One region of the Viridibacillus sp. FSL R5-0888 genome, then DNA from elsewhere that is predicted to be linked to it. Evidence: a T-box and tRNA genes for the amino acid it is inferred to sense, from the RefSeq annotation. Region 1 holds a T-box; the other holds one or more tRNA genes.
What was found. The T-box of region 1 lies ahead of tyrS (tyrosine--tRNA ligase). A T-box ahead of a tRNA ligase gene usually reads a tRNA of that ligase, here a tRNA-Tyr.

Region 1 (9,108 bases):
GCTAATTGTCGTATCATAAAAAGAAGAAAAGAAAAGGAGGTCATCAAGTGACCGTTACAATTTATGATGTTGCACGTGAAGCAAATGTTTCTATGGCGACAGTTTCACGTGTCGTCAATGGCAACCCAAACGTTAAGCCGTCAACTAGAAAAAAAGTTCTTGATGTAATTGAACGCTTAGAATATAGACCAAATGCGGTTGCTCGTGGCTTAGCAAGTAAAAAAACAACGACAGTAGGCGTTATCATTCCGGATATATCCAATATTTTCTATGCTGAACTTGCTAGAGGTATTGAAGATATCGCGACAATGTATCGCTATAATATTATTTTATCCAATTCTGATCAACGAGAAGAGAAGGAACTTCAGTTATTAGATAATATGTATGGTAAGCAAGTTGATGGAATTGTTTTGATGAGCGAGCAAGTCACAGAAGAGTTATTAGATAAAATGGGACATTCCCCTGTACCAATCGTTTTGGCAGGTTCAATTGACCGAACACAAGAAATACCATCTGTAAATATAGATTATTTACAAGCCGCTTATGAAGCTGTTAGCCGACTAATAGATAATGGCCATAAACGAATTGCTTTCGTGTCAGGACCATTCACTTCTACGATAAACCGAGAATATAAATTTGCTGGCTACAAAAGAGCATTAGAAGAAGCCGGAATTGAATTAGCTGACAATCTTGTTATAGCTAATGAAGATTCTTATGATAGTGGTATCGAAGATTGGTCAGAGTTAAGCAAGCTTGAAAATGCACCAACAGCCTTCTTTGCAGGTAGTGACGAGCTAGCCATAGGAATTATCCATGGTGCACAAGATGCAGGTAAGAAAGTACCGGACGATATTGAAGTAATTAGTTTTGAAAATTCGAAGCTAGCACGTATGGTACGTCCTCAATTAACAAGTGTTGTATTACCGCTGTATGATATAGGTGCGGTTTCAATGCGCCTTTTAACTAAATTTATGAACAAAGAAACAGTGGAAGAAGGAATTGTTATACTTCCACACCGCATTGAAGAACGAGATTCAGTAAAATAAAAACTTAAATAAAAAAGGATCGCTCTAGCATCGTGTGAAAGACGATAGGAGCGATCCTTTTTATGTACGTTTAGCTTTTGATAGAACGAATCAGGTACAATGCTTTTTCTAAAATTTGATGATTTTTTTCGGTGATTTCTACTTTTCGTGGCACTTCATTATACATATTAATTGGATCCATCCAAGTAGGAATTAGGGTGACTGGAGATTCGGTCTGCCACTTCTCTAACCAAGCAGACGGAAGCGGCCCATCAGGAGCTTTTTGGTCAGTCATTTCTGTCCAAATAAGTGACCATGCTCTTGGAACTACACGCCAAATATCATAGCCGCCACCACCTACTGCAATCCAGCGGCCATCACAATATTCATGAGCTAGCTCATGAGCGATTCGTGGAATTTCTTTATAAATCTTCATCGAACCATACAGATGAGTTAAGGGATCAAAATAATGAGCATCTGCACCATTTTGTGTCAAAATCACATCTGGTTTGAAATGATCGACTATTTCTCTAAAGGCTGTTTCATAGATGTCCAAAAATGACTCATCTTCTGTAAAAGCATCAATTGGTAAATTGAAGGAAGTACCATGACCCTCACCAGTTCCTCTTTCTGTAACGTTTCCAGTGCCAGGAAATAGATAACGACCTGTTTCGTGAATAGAAATAGTGCACACATTTGGATCATCGTAGAAGCTCCACTGAACACCGTCACCATGATGTGCGTCTGTATCGATATAGAGTACTCTAGCATTGTATTTTTGTTGCATATACTTAATGGCTACAGTGCTGTCATTATAGATACAAAATCCCGATGCACGACCTTTAAAGCCGTGATGAAGTCCACCACCTAAATTAGCAGCATGCTTTGCCTTTCCTTGCATCACATAATCGCATGCAGTTAATGTACCACCAACGATATGAGCACTCGCTTCATGCATAAATGGAAAGATGGGAGTATCCTCTGTGCCGATGCCATACTGCTCACCCTGTTCATTTGTTATTTCACCGTGGCCAGCTTTTTTTACTATATCCATATACTTTGAATCGTGACCGAGAAGAATTTCTTCATCTGTTGCGATACGTGGTTCAACAATATCGGCTTTATTTAAGGCACCAAGTTCATTTAGTAAATCAACTGTTAAAGTTAGTCTTTTTTGATTAAAAGGATGAGTGTCTGAAAATTTATATCCAAGCTGATTATCTGAGTAGATGAATACGGCGTTTTTTTCTACATTTTCATGCCCGGCATATTTGGCCATAGCACCTCAAACCCTTCTTTTCGTAAATCCTCAATGATGGAAAGAGGATTCATGATTTTTACTCGAATAGATAGTATTTTCATCTCATCAAACTCTTTATCTGGATATACTAAGACACTTAATACACTCGCGTGGTGCTTATGGAATACTTTTGTTACTTCAAATAATATGCCAACGATATCTGGTACACGAATTTCAATATGTGAACTTGGTTTGTTTGCTCCAGTTAACTCAATATAGTTATAGAGTAAGTCTGTTCCTGTTACGATTCCTACTAATTTACCACCGCTGATGATAGGTAAACAACCGATGCGATGTTCATAGAAAATAATGGCGATTTCTTCGACGAAATCAAGTGGATGACCAACAATTATATTCTTTGTCATAATATTTTCTAATGGTTGGTCATAGATACCTTCGTCTGGTATTTTGAGCAGGGAAGAAGGAAGCGCGTTTTTTATATCCCTTTCTGTCACTAGGCCAATAACTTCATTAGCTACATTTGTAATAGGTAAATGACGAATCTGTTCTTTTTTTAGTAGTTGAACAGCCTCCTTAATAGTGTTGGATGGCTTTAAGGAGAACACAGTTGTATTCATGATTTCTTCAACAATCATAGACAAAATCCCCTTTGTTTAGTTGTTTAGTACATGAAACGGCTTTTAAAACGTAGCTGATCAAACCTTTGAATTGATTCACTATCAACTCTACTACCAATACGTGCCATTAGGCAATTCGCAGGGTGTGAAGAGATTTCAGGTTCATCCGTGGCGAAATTCTCCAGACCTCCCGCATTCATCATTTTCTCCATGATTTTACGATATTCCCAAACATTTAGTCCGGTTCTTTTTAAATCCCAGTGCCAATAATATTCGGTTGTAATAACGATATAGTCTTCCATCGCATCATCCATCATAGATACGCGAAGTATTTGTTTACCTACACCTGTTCCGCGAAAATCTGGTATGACTTCAATTGCTCCAAGCTCAATTAAATTTTCCATTTTCCCTTCTGACCAACGTTCTAATGGATCAGGGTATAAAAAGGTAGCATAACCGACGATGGTATCCTCATTACGTGCAATAATAATACGTCCTTCAGGTAATTTGGCTATTCCTATTAACGCTTTAAATTGTTGTTTAGCAACACGAAAAGCTGTTAAATCCTCATGGAATTTTAGTTTTTCTAATTGCTCAGGTGGGATAGGACCTTCAACTACAATTTGACCTGATTTAGTTTCCATATTAACGCCGTAATAAGTTTTAATAAATTCCATTATTTCACCACCTTACTAAGATATTGTATTTCAATTATACATGAATGAAAAAGAGAATAATCACATAAATGAGAAAATTATATGTCTAGTGTCGTAAGTTTGTGAGGTGATAAAAGGTGTAATCAATGAGATTTAAATGTAATTAATAAGTATAAAAAAGGAGCATTCTACAAGTGTGTAGAATGCTCCTTGATAAGGGTTAATTATTGTTACTAGTACCATTGTTTTCAGTACTATTATCTTTATCTTTATCTTTATCTTTATCTTTATCCTTGTCCTTATCGGTACTTGGGTCCTTGTCTTTATCTTGCTCTGTTGTATTGTCTTTGTCTGTTGTCGGTTTATTATTATCTGAATTAGGTTTCTGGTTCTTATCTTTGTCTTTGTCAGTATTTACGTTTGAATTTGAAGAATTGTTATTCGGTTGTTTATCTTTATCTTTATTCTTATCTTTATCCTGGTCTTTCTCATCATCAGGTTTGTTCGCAGCATCTAATTTCTCTTTCTCTTTTGGTGATAGAATACCTGCAGGATCTCCACCTAGGATACCTAACATACGAGAGATAAAGTCAGGATTTAAGCCACCACTTGAGTTGAAACTATCATCTGGACTAGTAGGTAGCATCACTTGAGAGTTAAATAAATCAGTACGTGAAAAGCCTGCTTTTGAACATGCTGAAGATAATGCTCGACCAGACAAACCACAGAATGTTTGACTTACTACACCTGCAGGAGCAGAGAAGCGTTTGCCAGATGCTGTAGCTAATTTTGGATTAGAATCATAAACAGAGTTCATCAGTTTAGCCCATAACAAATTAATACGAGTACTTGGTTGCAAGTAAGTCTCATTGTATTGATAAAGTGTTTGTGGTGTATCATAACCCATCCATACACCTAGTGAAATGTCAGGATTGTATCCAACCAACCAAACGTCTTTATATTCTTGAGATGTACCTGTTTTAGCCGCGAAGTCTGCACTAAATTTCAGGCCAGCATTTGCTGTTGTACCAGTTCCTTGTTTCAATACATCACGCATCATATCCGTAATGATATATGAAGTTTGAGGACTATATACTTGTTTCGCTTTAGATTTGTGTTTATATACTGTTTTGCCATCCGAGTCAACAATTTTAGAAATCATATAACCATCTACGAATTTACCTCCATTTGCAAATGTTGCAAATGCATTCGTATTTTCTTCCACAGTTACACCGTATTTTAGCGCTCCAATAGAAGTTGAGTAGTTCGTGTAATCATCTGCATCCAAATTTGAGAATCCGTTTTTAACTAATAAATCAGCAGGTCTACGGTTCATAATTTGGCTGTACAGTCGGATTGCTGGTAAGTTTTGAGAGTCTTTTAATGCTTCACGTGCCGAAATAATACCTCGGTTATCACTTTCAGTATAGTTGGATGGAGACCATCCGTTAATATTGAATTTCACATCGACTACAGGACTACCTGCCCCGATTAATCCATATTCAATCGCTGGTGCATAAACTAGAAGTGGCTTCATAGTAGAACCATTTGAACGTTTGGCTTGAGTCGCATGATTTAGTTCTTCTAATTTAAAGTCACGACCACCGATAAAGCTTAAAATTTTACCTGTTTTGTTTTCCATGACAATACTACCAACTTGTACAGGCACATCAACTTGTTTGCTTTTTCCAGTCTCTGAATCTGTAACAGTCTTTTTAAATGTAGCACCGTAATAGGTAAAGTTATCTTTTACATTTTGCATATTATCATACATTTTCTTATCAATCGTAGAGTAAATCTTGTAACCTTTTGATCGCAATTCACGATCTGCTAAGATTGTATATTTTTCTTTTAATTTCTTTTCATTTTTTAATCGTTTTGGATCTAATCCATCTTTTTTAGCTAAAATAGTAGCCATTATATCTTTTGCACGGCTTTCAATTTCGTATGTTACATATGGATACTTTTCTTCTGGGCGAAGTTCTGGTTTACGGAAATCTTTTTTAATTTTGTATTTCAAGGCTTTTTTATACTGCTTGTCCGTAATATAGCCTGTTTCATGCATACGATATAGAACAGTTTTCATACGGTTAACACCAAGTGCTAATGAATCTTTATCTTTAAGCTTTCCTTGCTGTGTAAATGGTGTATAGGCATAAGGTGATTGTGGAATCCCTGCGATATAGGCAGCTTGTGCAAGGTTAAGTTCACTTGCTTTTTTATTGAAAATACCTTCAGCCGCTGTTTCGATTCCAGCAATATTGCGACCAGATGCATTTCTACCATAAGGAATAATATTTAAATAAGCTTCTAAAATTTCGTCTTTGTCCATGAATTTTTCAAGTCGCATTGCGAGTAATAGTTCCTTAGCTTTACGCTCGTATGAAACTTCGTTTGTTAAAATTTGGTTTTTAATTAATTGCTGCGTTAATGTGGAGCCACCTGTTTGAGTTGAAGAGTTCGTTACATCTTGTAACAATCCACGGAAAACTGCTTTTGGTACAATCCCGTTATGTTCATAGAAGTATTCATCCTCAGTAGCTAGTACTGCATTAATTACATTAGGCGAGACCTTATCTAGAGTTGTTTCGCGTCGTTCTAAGTCCGAACGCATTTTACCTAAATATTTTCCACCTGCGAAGTAGAGATCACTTGTTTCATCATAAGTTAAAATGTCGCTACGCATTTCAGCTTTTGCTCGCAGAGGCTCTTCTTTTACGAGGGAAGCAAAATATCCAGCGCCAATAGACCCTACAAATATAAAACCTATAACTGCTAATGTGATAAATAATAAACATAAATTCCAGATTACGCTTGATGTTATACGTAGTGTTTTCATCCATCTCATAGAAGTCATTTCTTGAAAAAGATTGTCTATTTTTTCAACCCATTTTTTAAATTGTTCTATCACTAAATCGACCTCCTAAAATCTCGTTAATTATACCATAATTGATTTATGACTAATAATATTTATTGACAATGAATCTAAATGAAGTACAATAGTCATTAATAGTTTTTCGAGCGTTGAAAAGTGCGCAGTAGTGAACATATTCCCTGTATAGAGAGCTAGCGGTTGGTGTAAGCTAGTCATAATATGGACACGAATTACACATTTGGAGCGAGAACGTAAGCGTCGCGTTAAGACGTATGAGCCGGAAGAATCATTTTTTCTTCAAGCTGGGTGGTACCGCGTTAAATTGTGATTAACGTCCCTGCATATTAATATGCAGGGACTTTTTTTATTTATATTAGGAGGTAAGGAATATGACAAATCTATTATTGGAAGATTTACAGTGGCGTGGCCTACTGTACCAACAAACAGATGCTGAAGGTATGGAAAAATTATTAAATGAGGAATCTGTTTCTTTGTATTGTGGTGTTGACCCAACTGCAGATAGCATGCATATCGGACATATCGTGCCACTACTTACTTTAAGAAGATTCCAAATTGCAGGTCACCAACCAATTCTATTAGTCGGTGGCGCTACTGGTATGATTGGTGATCCATCAGGTCGTTCTGAAGAGCGCCAATTACAAACGGTTGAACAAGTTGAGAAAAACGTACAAGGAATAAAAAAACAATTAGAGCGTATTTTTGATTTTAATTCAGAAAACGGGGCAAAACTTGCAAACAACCGCGACTGGATTGGCTCAATGAATACTATTGAATTCCTACGCGATTACGGTAAATTAATCAATGTAAACTATATGCTTGGTAAAGATACAATTTCATCTCGCCTAGATACTGGTCTTTCATTTACTGAATTTGCTTACACAATTATTCAAGGTATTGACTTTAACCACTTATACGACAACTTCAACTGCCGTATTCAAGTAGGTGGTTCTGACCAGTGGGGAAATATTACAACTGGCCTAGAAGTGATTCGTAAAACCCATGAAGAAGAAACAAAAGCATTTGGTATCACAATTCCACTTGTAACAAAAGCGGATGGTACAAAATTCGGTAAAACAGCAGGAGGAGCAGTTTGGTTAGATGCTGAAAAAACATCGCCATATGAGTTCTACCAATTCTGGATCAATGCAGCTGACTCTGATGTCGTGAAATACTTGAAAATCTTCACATTCCTATCTCGTGAAGAAATCGAAGCATTAGAGACTGCTGTAGAAACTGAGCCACATCTACGTAAAGCACAAAAAGCATTAGCTGCTGAAATGACAAAATTAATCCACGGTGAAGAAGGTTTAGAACAGGCAATTCGTATTACAGAAGCATTATTCTCAGGTGACTTAAAAGCACTTTCGGTAGAAGAAATGAAAGTAGCATTTAGTGGCGTACCTTCTGTTGAAATCGCGAAAGAAGATCAAAACATTGTCGACCTAATCGTCGAAGCTAAAATTTCATCTTCAAAACGTCAAGCGCGTGAAGATGTAACAAACGGAGCTATCTCAATCAACGGCGAAAAAATTACAGATTTAGCATACACTGTAGACGCCAAAGATCGCCTAGAAGATGCATTTGCAATCGTAAGAAGAGGTAAAAAGAAATACCACATGGTACAGTTCAATTAAATGCTGAAGGCGCTCGTTTTAAGGAACGTAACCTAAGTGCGCGGCGTCCTGCCGCAACGGTTACGTGACCCACATCCTGTGGGCCTTCGACAAGCACTGGAACTTTCGAAACAAAAGCATTTTTTCAGCTTTTGTCCGAGAAAGTGGAAGTGACCTCGAGCAGCTGAATATGTTGATTAAAGTACTAATAATTAGTCATCAAGACTACTGTTCATTCTAAAGTGAGCAGTAGTCTTTTTTGAATTTATACAAAGAAGCATAGAACTTATAAATATTATGAATATTTAAGAAAACCTTTCTATACATAGAGTAGGCTCTTTTGTAAGAAAATAACCCTATTTAATCGTAAAATATTGAAATATAAAAAGGGTTACAAAAAAAGACTTCTCACTCAATGTGAAAAGTCTTCTACTATTATTAAATTCATCTTATTTTTCAATTATCCATTCAGGTAACGCGAGACTTTCATACTCTATGGGATGTATTAAGGTTGCCAATTTCAAAGCACCTTCTAGTAACCTAGGCGAAGGACGGCAATAGAGCCATTCCTCCATTACATGTAGGCGATCTAATTTTATAGCAGTCATTTCTGATGCACCTGGTCTTTTCAGAAGGTGTCCAGGTTTAATCCGGTGGTGTTGAACACCGACCCAAGCTAAAAACGCATAATCAGGATTTCGTTTTAATACATCGTTCCATTCAGTCTGTACACTAGCTAATTCAACATCAGCAAAGAGGTTTACACCACCCGCAATTTCACTTACTTCAGTCAACCAGTTAATACCGCCTGGTGTGAAAATGGGGTTTGGCCACCATTCCCAATATAATGAAGGTTTAATTTCGCAACTTTCGCCTATTTTCTTCATGCTAGAAACAAAGCTCTCAAATTCAGCAGCTCTTATCTCAGCATGTTCCAGTACGCCACATGCTTTACCTAGTATACGTAAATCGTCAGCAATTTCTTGTAGACTATTAGGATTTAGAACGAGATGTGGGATTTTACGACGCTCGAGTTCCTC
Region 2 (9,108 bases), 360 kb from region 1:
ATGCAAGTCGAGCGAATGATGAAGAAGCTTGCTTCTTCTGATTTAGCGGCGGACGGGTGAGTAACACGTGGGCAACCTACCTAGTAGATTGGGATAACTCCGGGAAACCGGGGCTAATACCGAATAATCCATTTTGTCACATGGCAAAATGCTGAAAGGCGGTTTCGGCTGTCACTACTAGATGGGCCCGCGGTGCATTAGCTAGTTGGTGGGGTAACGGCCTACCAAGGCAACGATGCATAGCCGACCTGAGAGGGTGATCGGCCACATTGGGACTGAGACACGGCCCAAACTCCTACGGGAGGCAGCAGTAGGGAATCTTCCACAATGGACGAAAGTCTGATGGAGCAACGCCGCGTGAGTGATGAAGGTTTTCGGATCGTAAAACTCTGTTGTAAGGGAAGAACAAGTACGTTAGTAACTGAACGTACCTTGACGGTACCTTATTAGAAAGCCACGGCTAACTACGTGCCAGCAGCCGCGGTAATACGTAGGTGGCAAGCGTTGTCCGGATTTATTGGGCGTAAAGCGCGCGCAGGTGGTTTCTTAAGTCTGATGTGAAAGCCCACGGCTCAACCGTGGAGGGTCATTGGAAACTGGGAGACTTGAGTGCAGAAGAGGAAAGTGGAATTCCAAGTGTAGCGGTGAAATGCGTAGAGATTTGGAGGAACACCAGTGGCGAAGGCGACTTTCTGGTCTGTAACTGACACTGAGGCGCGAAAGCGTGGGGAGCAAACAGGATTAGATACCCTGGTAGTCCACGCCGTAAACGATGAGTGCTAAGTGTTAGGGGGTTTCCGCCCCTTAGTGCTGCAGCTAACGCATTAAGCACTCCGCCTGGGGAGTACGGCCGCAAGGTTGAAACTCAAAGGAATTGACGGGGGCCCGCACAAGCGGTGGAGCATGTGGTTTAATTCGAAGCAACGCGAAGAACCTTACCAGGTCTTGACATCCCAATGACCGCTCTAGAGATAGAGTTTTCCCTTCGGGGACATTGGTGACAGGTGGTGCATGGTTGTCGTCAGCTCGTGTCGTGAGATGTTGGGTTAAGTCCCGCAACGAGCGCAACCCTTGATCTTAGTTGCCATCATTTAGTTGGGCACTCTAAGGTGACTGCCGGTGACAAACCGGAGGAAGGTGGGGATGACGTCAAATCATCATGCCCCTTATGACCTGGGCTACACACGTGCTACAATGGACGATACAAAGAGTCGCTAACTCGCGAGGGTATGCTAATCTCATAAAATCGTTCTCAGTTCGGATTGTAGGCTGCAACTCGCCTACATGAAGCCGGAATCGCTAGTAATCGTGGATCAGCATGCCACGGTGAATACGTTCCCGGGCCTTGTACACACCGCCCGTCACACCACGAGAGTTTGTAACACCCGAAGTCGGTGAGGTAACCTTTATGGAGCCAGCCGCCGAAGGTGGGATAGATGATTGGGGTGAAGTCGTAACAAGGTAGCCGTATCGGAAGGTGCGGCTGGATCACCTCCTTTCTAAGGATAATTACGGAAACAGATCTTGGATCTGTCGATTAACGTCTTGCGTTCAGTTTTGAAGGTTCATACTTCAATTATATATTTTCCCAAAAGGGGCCTATAGCTCAGCTGGTTAGAGCGCACGCCTGATAAGCGTGAGGTCGATGGTTCGAGTCCATTTAGGCCCACCATATTTTCTTTTTTTGGGGCCTTAGCTCAGCTGGGAGAGCGCCTGCCTTGCACGCAGGAGGTCAGCGGTTCGATCCCGCTAGGCTCCACCAATATTGTTCTTTGAAAACTGGATAAAACGACATTGAAGCAAATTAAGTAACACATTTTTTATTATTAAGTTTTTTAGGCTTAATAACTAACTTTTAGGTTAAGTTATTAAGGGCGCATGGCGGATGCCTTGGCACTAGGAGCCGAAGAAGGACGGCACTAACACCGATATGCTTCGGGGAGCTGTAAGTGAGCTTTGATCCGGAGATTTCCGAATGGGGGAACCCACTGTTCGTAATGGAGCAGTATCTTGACGTGAATACATAGCGTCTTGATGGCAGACCCAGGGAACTGAAACATCTAAGTACCTGGAGGAAGAGAAAGAAAAATCGATTCCCTGAGTAGCGGCGAGCGAAACGGGAATAGCCCAAACCAAGAGGCTTGCCTCTTGGGGTTGTAGGACACTCTATATGGAGTTACAAAGGAATGAGTTAAACGAAGCGGTCTGGAAAGGCCCGCCAGAGCAGGTAACAGCCCTGTAGTTGAAAGTTCATTCTCTCTTGAGTGTATCCTGAGTACGGCGGAACACGTGAAATTCCGTCGGAATCTGGGAGGACCATCTCCCAAGGCTAAATACTACCTAGTGACCGATAGTGAACCAGTACCGTGAGGGAAAGGTGAAAAGCACCCCGGAAGGGGAGTGAAATAGATCCTGAAACCATGTGCCTACAAGTAGTTAGAGCCCGTTAATGGGTGATAGCGTGCCTTTTGTAGAATGAACCGGCGAGTTACGATTACATGCGAGGTTAAGTTTTAGAAGACGGAGCCGCAGCGAAAGCGAGTCTGAATAGGGCGAATGAGTATGTGGTTGTAGACCCGAAACCAGGTGATCTACCCATGTCCAGGGTGAAGGTAAGGTAACACTTACTGGAGGCCCGAACCCACGTACGTTGAAAAGTGCGGGGATGAGGTGTGGGTAGCGGAGAAATTCCAATCGAACCTGGAGATAGCTGGTTCTCTCCGAAATAGCTTTAGGGCTAGCCTCGTGATAAAGAATCCTGGAGGTAGAGCACTGTTTGAACTAGGGGTCCATCCCGGATTACCGAATTCAGACAAACTCCGAATGCCAGTGATTTATGCACGGGAGTCAGACTGCGAGTGATAAGATCCGTAGTCAAGAGGGAAACAGCCCAGACCACCAGCTAAGGTCCCAAAGTAATTGTTAAGTGGAAAAGGATGTGACGTTGCTTAGACAACCAGGATGTTGGCTCAGAAGCAGCCATCATTTAAAGAGTGCGTAATAGCTCACTGGTCGAGTGACGCTGCGCCGAAAATGTATCGGGGCTAAACAATTCACCGAAGCTGTGGATGGACATCTTAGATGTCCGTGGTAGGAGAGCGTTCTAAGTGCTGTGAAGTCAGACCGGAAGGACTGGTGGAGCGCTTAGAAGTGAGAATGCCGGTATGAGTAGCGAAAGACGGGTGAGAATCCCGTCCACCGAATGACTAAGGTTTCCTGAGGAAGGCTCGTCCGCTCAGGGTTAGTCGGGACCTAAGCCGAGGCCGATAGGCGTAGGCGATGGACAACAGGTTGATATTCCTGTACCACCTATTTACCATTTGAGCAATGGGGGGACGCAGTAGGATAGGGTAAGCATGCTGTTGGTTATGCATGTTCAAGCAGTGAGGCGTGAAATGAGGCAAATCCCATTTCTATAACGTTGAGCTGTGATGACGAGGACGTATGTCCGGAGTTCCTGATTTCACACTGCCAAGAAAAGCCTCTAGCGAGGTAAAAGGTGCCCGTACCGCAAACCGACACAGGTAGTCGAGGAGAGAATCCTAAGGTGTGCGAGAGAACTCTCGTTAAGGAACTCGGCAAAATGACCCCGTAACTTCGGGAGAAGGGGTGCTCTAGTAGGGTGAAAGCCCGAGAGAGCCGCAGTGAATAGGCCCAGGCGACTGTTTAGCAAAAACACAGGTCTCTGCAAAACCGTAAGGTGACGTATAGGGGCTGACGCCTGCCCGGTGCTGGAAGGTTAAGAGGAGTGCTTAGCGCAAGCGAAGGTGCGAATTGAAGCCCCAGTAAACGGCGGCCGTAACTATAACGGTCCTAAGGTAGCGAAATTCCTTGTCGGGTAAGTTCCGACCCGCACGAAAGGCGTAACGATCTGGGCACTGTCTCAACGAGAGACTCGGTGAAATTATAGTACCTGTGAAGATGCAGGTTACCCGCGACAGGACGGAAAGACCCCGTGGAGCTTTACTGTAGCCTGATATTGAATTTTGATACATCTTGTACAGGATAGGTAGGAGCCAGAGATTCCGGAGCGCCAGCTTCGGAGGAGGCGTTGGTGGGATACTACCCTAGATGTATTGAACTTCTAACCCATGCCCCTTAGCGGGGTAGGAGACAGTGTCAGGCGGGCAGTTTGACTGGGGCGGTCGCCTCCTAAAGAGTAACGGAGGCGCCCAAAGGTTCCCTCAGAATGGTTGGAAATCATTCGTAGAGTGTAAAGGCATAAGGGAGCTTGACTGCGAGACCTACAAGTCGAGCAGGGTCGAAAGACGGGCTTAGTGATCCGGTGGTTCCGCATGGAAGGGCCATCGCTCAACGGATAAAAGCTACCCCGGGGATAACAGGCTTATCTCCCCCAAGAGTCCACATCGACGGGGAGGTTTGGCACCTCGATGTCGGCTCATCGCATCCTGGGGCTGTAGTCGGTCCCAAGGGTTGGGCTGTTCGCCCATTAAAGCGGTACGCGAGCTGGGTTCAGAACGTCGTGAGACAGTTCGGTCCCTATCCGTCGTGGGCGTAGGAAATTTGAGAGGAGCTGTCCTTAGTACGAGAGGACCGGGATGGACACACCGCTGGTGTACCAGTTGTTCTGCCAAGGGCATCGCTGGGTAGCTATGTGTGGACGGGATAAGTGCTGAAAGCATCTAAGCATGAAGCCCCCCTCAAGATGAGATTTCCCATTACGCAAGTAAGTAAGATCCCTCAAAGACGATGAGGTAGATAGGTTCGAGGTGGAAGTGTGGCGACATACGGAGCTGACGAATACTAATAGATCGAGGACTTAACCAAATTTTACTTAACAAACTTCAATGTAATTTATCCAGTTTTGAGAGAATAATAAAAAACTTTTCTAAAATAGCAAAAAACACTTGCTAAAATTTAAAAAAGATGATATAATTATTCTTGTCCTTAGGTAATACAATAGTCTAGTGATGATGGCAAAGAGGTCACACCCGTTCCCATGCCGAACACGGAAGTTAAGCTCTTTAGCGCCGATGGTAGTTGGGGGTTTCCCCCTGTGAGAGTAGGACGTTGCTAGGCGATCATATTATTCCGAAGTAGCTCAGTGGTAGAGCATCCGGCTGTTAACCGGACGGTCGTAGGTTCGAGTCCTACCTTCGGAGCCATTTTTGGAGAGCTGTCCGAGTGGCCGAAGGAGCACGATTGGAAATCGTGTAGGCGAGTAACCTTGTCTCAAGGGTTCAAATCCCTTGCTCTCCGCCATACACATTCTCATTTATTAAATGGCCCCTTGGTCAAGCGGTTAAGACACCGCCCTTTCACGGCGGTAACACGGGTTCGAATCCCGTAGGGGTCACCATTTATAACGTTATACGGAGGATTAGCTCAGCTGGGAGAGCACCTGCCTTACAAGCAGGGGGTCGGCGGTTCGATCCCGTCATCCTCCACCATTTAAGTCAATAATACCATTATCGCGGGGTGGAGCAGTTCGGTAGCTCGTCGGGCTCATAACCCGAAGGTCACAGGTTCAAATCCTGTCCCCGCAACCAAATGGTCCGGTAGTTCAGTTGGTTAGAATGCCTGCCTGTCACGCAGGAGGTCGCGGGTTCGAGTCCCGTCCGGACCGCCATTTTTTAAAAAAGAATATTAAATTATTATGGGTCAGTAGCTCAGTTGGTAGAGCATTAGATTGAAGCTCTAAGTGTCGGCGGTTCGATTCCGTCCTGACCCACCATAATAATGCCGGTGTAGCTCAGTTGGTAGAGCAACTGACTTGTAATCAGTAGGTCGAGGGTTCGACTCCTTTCGCCGGCACCATGTTTTTCTGGAGGGGTAGCGAAGAGGCTAAACGCGGCGGACTGTAAATCCGCTCCTTCGGGTTCGGCGGTTCGAATCCGTCCCCCTCCACCATTTTTTTATTTTAGGGGCATAGTTTAACGGTAGAATAGAGGTCTCCAAAACCTTTGATGTGGGTTCGATTCCTACTGCCCCTGCCAATTTAAATTATATTATGGCGGTTGTGGCGAAGTGGTTAACGCACCTGATTGTGGTTCAGGCATTCGTGGGTTCGATTCCCATCAGTCGCCCCATTTAATTTTTGACAATAAAATAATTTAGATATAATAATAATATTATGGCGGTTGTGGCGAAGTGGTTAACGCACCTGATTGTGGTTCAGGCATTCGTGGGTTCGATTCCCATCAGTCGCCCCATATTATTGGGGTATAGCCAAGCGGTAAGGCAACGGATTTTGATTCCGTCATGCCCTGGTTCGAATCCAGGTACCCCAGTTAAATTTGCGGAAGTAGTTCAGTGGTAGAACACCACCTTGCCAAGGTGGGGGTCGCGAGTTCGAACCTCGTCTTCCGCTCCATTTTCTATTTACGGCGGCATAGCCAAGTGGTAAGGCACAGGTCTGCAACACCTCTACCACCGGTTCAAATCCGGTTGCCGCCTCCAATTATTTTTAAAATAACTACATATAATCTATAATAATATTATGCCGGTGTGGCGGAATTGGCAGACGCGCACGACTCAAAATCGTGTTCTTTCGAGAGTGTCGGTTCGACCCCGACCACCGGTATCCTAAATATAAATTTTCTTAAGAGTTCTCATTATGAGAGCTCTTTTTTGTTGTCAAAATTTCTTTCATTAAGGGAAGAACCCTGGTGGAATTTAAGGTGCAAAATATTCTAGAACCACAGTCGTTCAATGTTAGCTATGAAGGTGCTGGCTTTCTAAATTAGATATTGCAAACTTGGTAGAGGAATTATCTATAATTGAGATTGATGAGGGGTTTGAGTAGGTATCTACAAATTTTAAAGAAGAGGGTAAAGTCCTAAAAGAGAGGAGGGAAATTTCCCTCCTCTTTTTTAGTATTAGTAATTATAGAAACAAAATTTGGATTTATTTATTTTCATTCTGAAGAAACACATAAAAATTTAACAGGTGTACTTGTGAGATTCAACCAATAATGTGGACTACTAGAGTCGATGATAATGGAGTCATGTTCGTTTAAATGATATTCTTCATCATTTATTTGTACAGTCAGTATGCCGTCTAAAACATACAGAAATTCTTTTCCGTGATGAGTAAATTGATTCCCCTTGTTTTCTCCGGGATTTAGAATTATAAAAAGTGGGTTAAAGCCAAGTCCTGTATGATTGCCGGACAAGTCCTTGTAAATGAATTGGTTGACGGTCAAATCCGCACTGCTATTAATTCCACGAATGACAGTTGGCTGCTTTTGTTTTGTTTCTGTGCTGAAAAAGTAACTAGGATTTACTTGAAGTACTTCAGATATTTTCTTAAGCGATTCTAGTGTTAGAGATGATTTCATACGCTCAACTTGTGATAAAAAACTGATGGATAGATCAGTCTTGTCTGCAATTTCCTTAAGGGTCAATTTTCTTTCTTTTCGTAGGCTTTTAATTTTATCTCCAATTGTTTTGTCCATAACAATACCTCATCTCAATTTATGTAAAGTATACATCATTATATATTTTAAAAAATAAAGTTGACAGAATATTACCTCTAATCTAATATTAGGTTATTGTAATTTAAGTAATACTTCAAATATATTGAACTTTCACTTAAATTATAAAACATATGTTAATAAATAACTAGAGTCTCTTTTTATAAGTCATTTTGAAATAGTATTTTAAAAATTGGATTGGAGAGATTTAAATGATCATTAAAAAAGTATATACAACAGTTGATGTACATGTTGCAGGCGAACCATTACGAATTATAACGGATGGGCTACCCGAGATAAAAGGTGATACTCAATTGGAAAGACGTGCTTACTGCATGGAACATCTTGATTACATAAGAGAAGTACTGATGCTTGAACCAAGGGGGCATCACGGTATGTATGGATGTATTATTACGCCCCCTGCGAGCCCTCATGCAGATTTTGGAGTACTGTTTATGCACAATGAAGGTTGGAGCACGATGTGTGGACATGGAATTGTTGGTGTAATCACGATGGGGATAGAAACAGGTCGTTTCATCGTGACAGAAGAAAATCAGAAATTTATCATCGATAGTCCTGCAGGTGAAATAGTAGCCTATGCAAAATGCAATGGTTCTATTGTAGAAGCGGTTTCTTTTGAAAATGTTCCGTCATTTGTATTGGAAAAGGATATGCCTGTAAGTATTGATGGTTATGAATTCAATGTTGATATCTCATTTGGAGGTGCTTTCTACGCAGTTGTTAAAAGCAAAGAGATGAGTTTGAAAGTAAATACCAAAGATTTACCTGCAATTCAAAAATGGGGAACGAAAATCAAACGATATATCGAAGATAAAATAGATGTAGTTCATCCACTTGAAAGTGGCCTTCGTGGCATTTATGGTGTTATTTTCTCAGATGATCCAGTAGGAGAGAATGCAAATTTGCGTAATGTTACAATTTTTGCTGATGAACAAATCGACCGTTCACCTTGTGGTACAGGTACGTGCGCAAGACTGGCAAGCCTTTATGCACATGGTGAATTGGAAGATAAGGGAAGCTTTGTTCACGAAAGCATCACAGATGGCCAATTCATTGGTGAGATATTATCGATTAGCAATGTAGCGGGGTATGAAGCGGTTATTCCAAAAGTTACAGGAGAAGCTTTCCTGACAGGTTTCCACCAATTTTTAGTTGATCCACGCGACACTTTGCCAAGAGGATTCTTATTGGAAGAGATTTGATAGTTTCGTAGCTTTAAAGAAAGAAGGGGTGGTGCAAAAAGAAGAATAATTTTATTCAATTAACTATTTATGTTGCTGTATCATCACTTATTGATACTGGAAACATAGTAAATAATATTGAGGATGATTTAACGGGAACCGCAATTGTGCATTCACGTTTTGGTGATGAAATAGAATCTCTTGAAGAAGCTAAGGATGCATCCTTTCCAGAATCAAATATGGTGGTTCAATAATCTCGCAGAGCAACATGTATTTGTTAGGTAGTTCAGTACTGGAGGAAAAGATATGTTGATTTTAAGTGCACGTGAACAAAAGAATTTGATGGATATGAATGAGGTAATGGACTGTGTTGCGCAAGCATTAAATGAGTTTTCCGCCTCGAGAACAGAGACACCAATTCGGTTGTCACTTCCTTTTGGCCTAGCAAATACAGGGCTTGTCATGCCTTCC

Region 2: it has a tRNA-Tyr gene. The T-box ahead of tyrS (tyrosine--tRNA ligase) is inferred to sense a tRNA for this amino acid. The anticodon was not compared.

Annotation. Positions count from the first base shown of each region.
Region 1 is NZ_JBBPAU010000001.1:960,090-969,197, forward strand. It holds gene ccpA (catabolite control protein A) at 48-1,046, shown strand; gene MKY02_RS04775 (acetoin utilization protein AcuC) at 1,117-2,304, opposite strand; gene MKY02_RS04780 (acetoin utilization AcuB family protein) at 2,274-2,921, opposite strand; gene MKY02_RS04785 (GNAT family N-acetyltransferase) at 2,948-3,580, opposite strand; gene MKY02_RS04790 (transglycosylase domain-containing protein) at 3,780-6,416, opposite strand; T-box leader at 6,575-6,776, shown strand; gene tyrS (tyrosine--tRNA ligase) at 6,824-8,089, shown strand; gene MKY02_RS04800 (cobalamin-binding protein) at 8,518-9,108, opposite strand, start outside.
Region 2 is NZ_JBBPAU010000001.1:598,934-608,041, forward strand. It holds rRNA gene MKY02_RS02925 (16S ribosomal RNA) at 1-1,499, shown strand, start outside; tRNA gene MKY02_RS02930 (tRNA-Ile) at 1,596-1,672, shown strand; tRNA gene MKY02_RS02935 (tRNA-Ala) at 1,687-1,762, shown strand; rRNA gene MKY02_RS02940 (23S ribosomal RNA) at 1,859-4,788, shown strand; rRNA gene rrf (5S ribosomal RNA) at 4,925-5,040, shown strand; tRNA gene MKY02_RS02950 (tRNA-Asn) at 5,052-5,126, shown strand; tRNA gene MKY02_RS02955 (tRNA-Ser) at 5,132-5,223, shown strand; tRNA gene MKY02_RS02960 (tRNA-Glu) at 5,246-5,320, shown strand; tRNA gene MKY02_RS02965 (tRNA-Val) at 5,336-5,411, shown strand; tRNA gene MKY02_RS02970 (tRNA-Met) at 5,434-5,510, shown strand; tRNA gene MKY02_RS02975 (tRNA-Asp) at 5,514-5,590, shown strand; tRNA gene MKY02_RS02980 (tRNA-Phe) at 5,620-5,695, shown strand; tRNA gene MKY02_RS02985 (tRNA-Thr) at 5,703-5,778, shown strand; tRNA gene MKY02_RS02990 (tRNA-Tyr) at 5,788-5,871, shown strand; tRNA gene MKY02_RS02995 (tRNA-Trp) at 5,884-5,957, shown strand; tRNA gene MKY02_RS03000 (tRNA-His) at 5,975-6,050, shown strand; tRNA gene MKY02_RS03005 (tRNA-His) at 6,098-6,173, shown strand; tRNA gene MKY02_RS03010 (tRNA-Gln) at 6,180-6,251, shown strand; tRNA gene MKY02_RS03015 (tRNA-Gly) at 6,260-6,334, shown strand; tRNA gene MKY02_RS03020 (tRNA-Cys) at 6,347-6,420, shown strand; tRNA gene MKY02_RS03025 (tRNA-Leu) at 6,463-6,544, shown strand; gene MKY02_RS03030 (helix-turn-helix domain-containing protein) at 6,878-7,417, opposite strand; gene MKY02_RS03035 (proline racemase family protein) at 7,648-8,658, shown strand; gene MKY02_RS03040 (ornithine cyclodeaminase family protein) at 8,944-9,108, shown strand, end outside.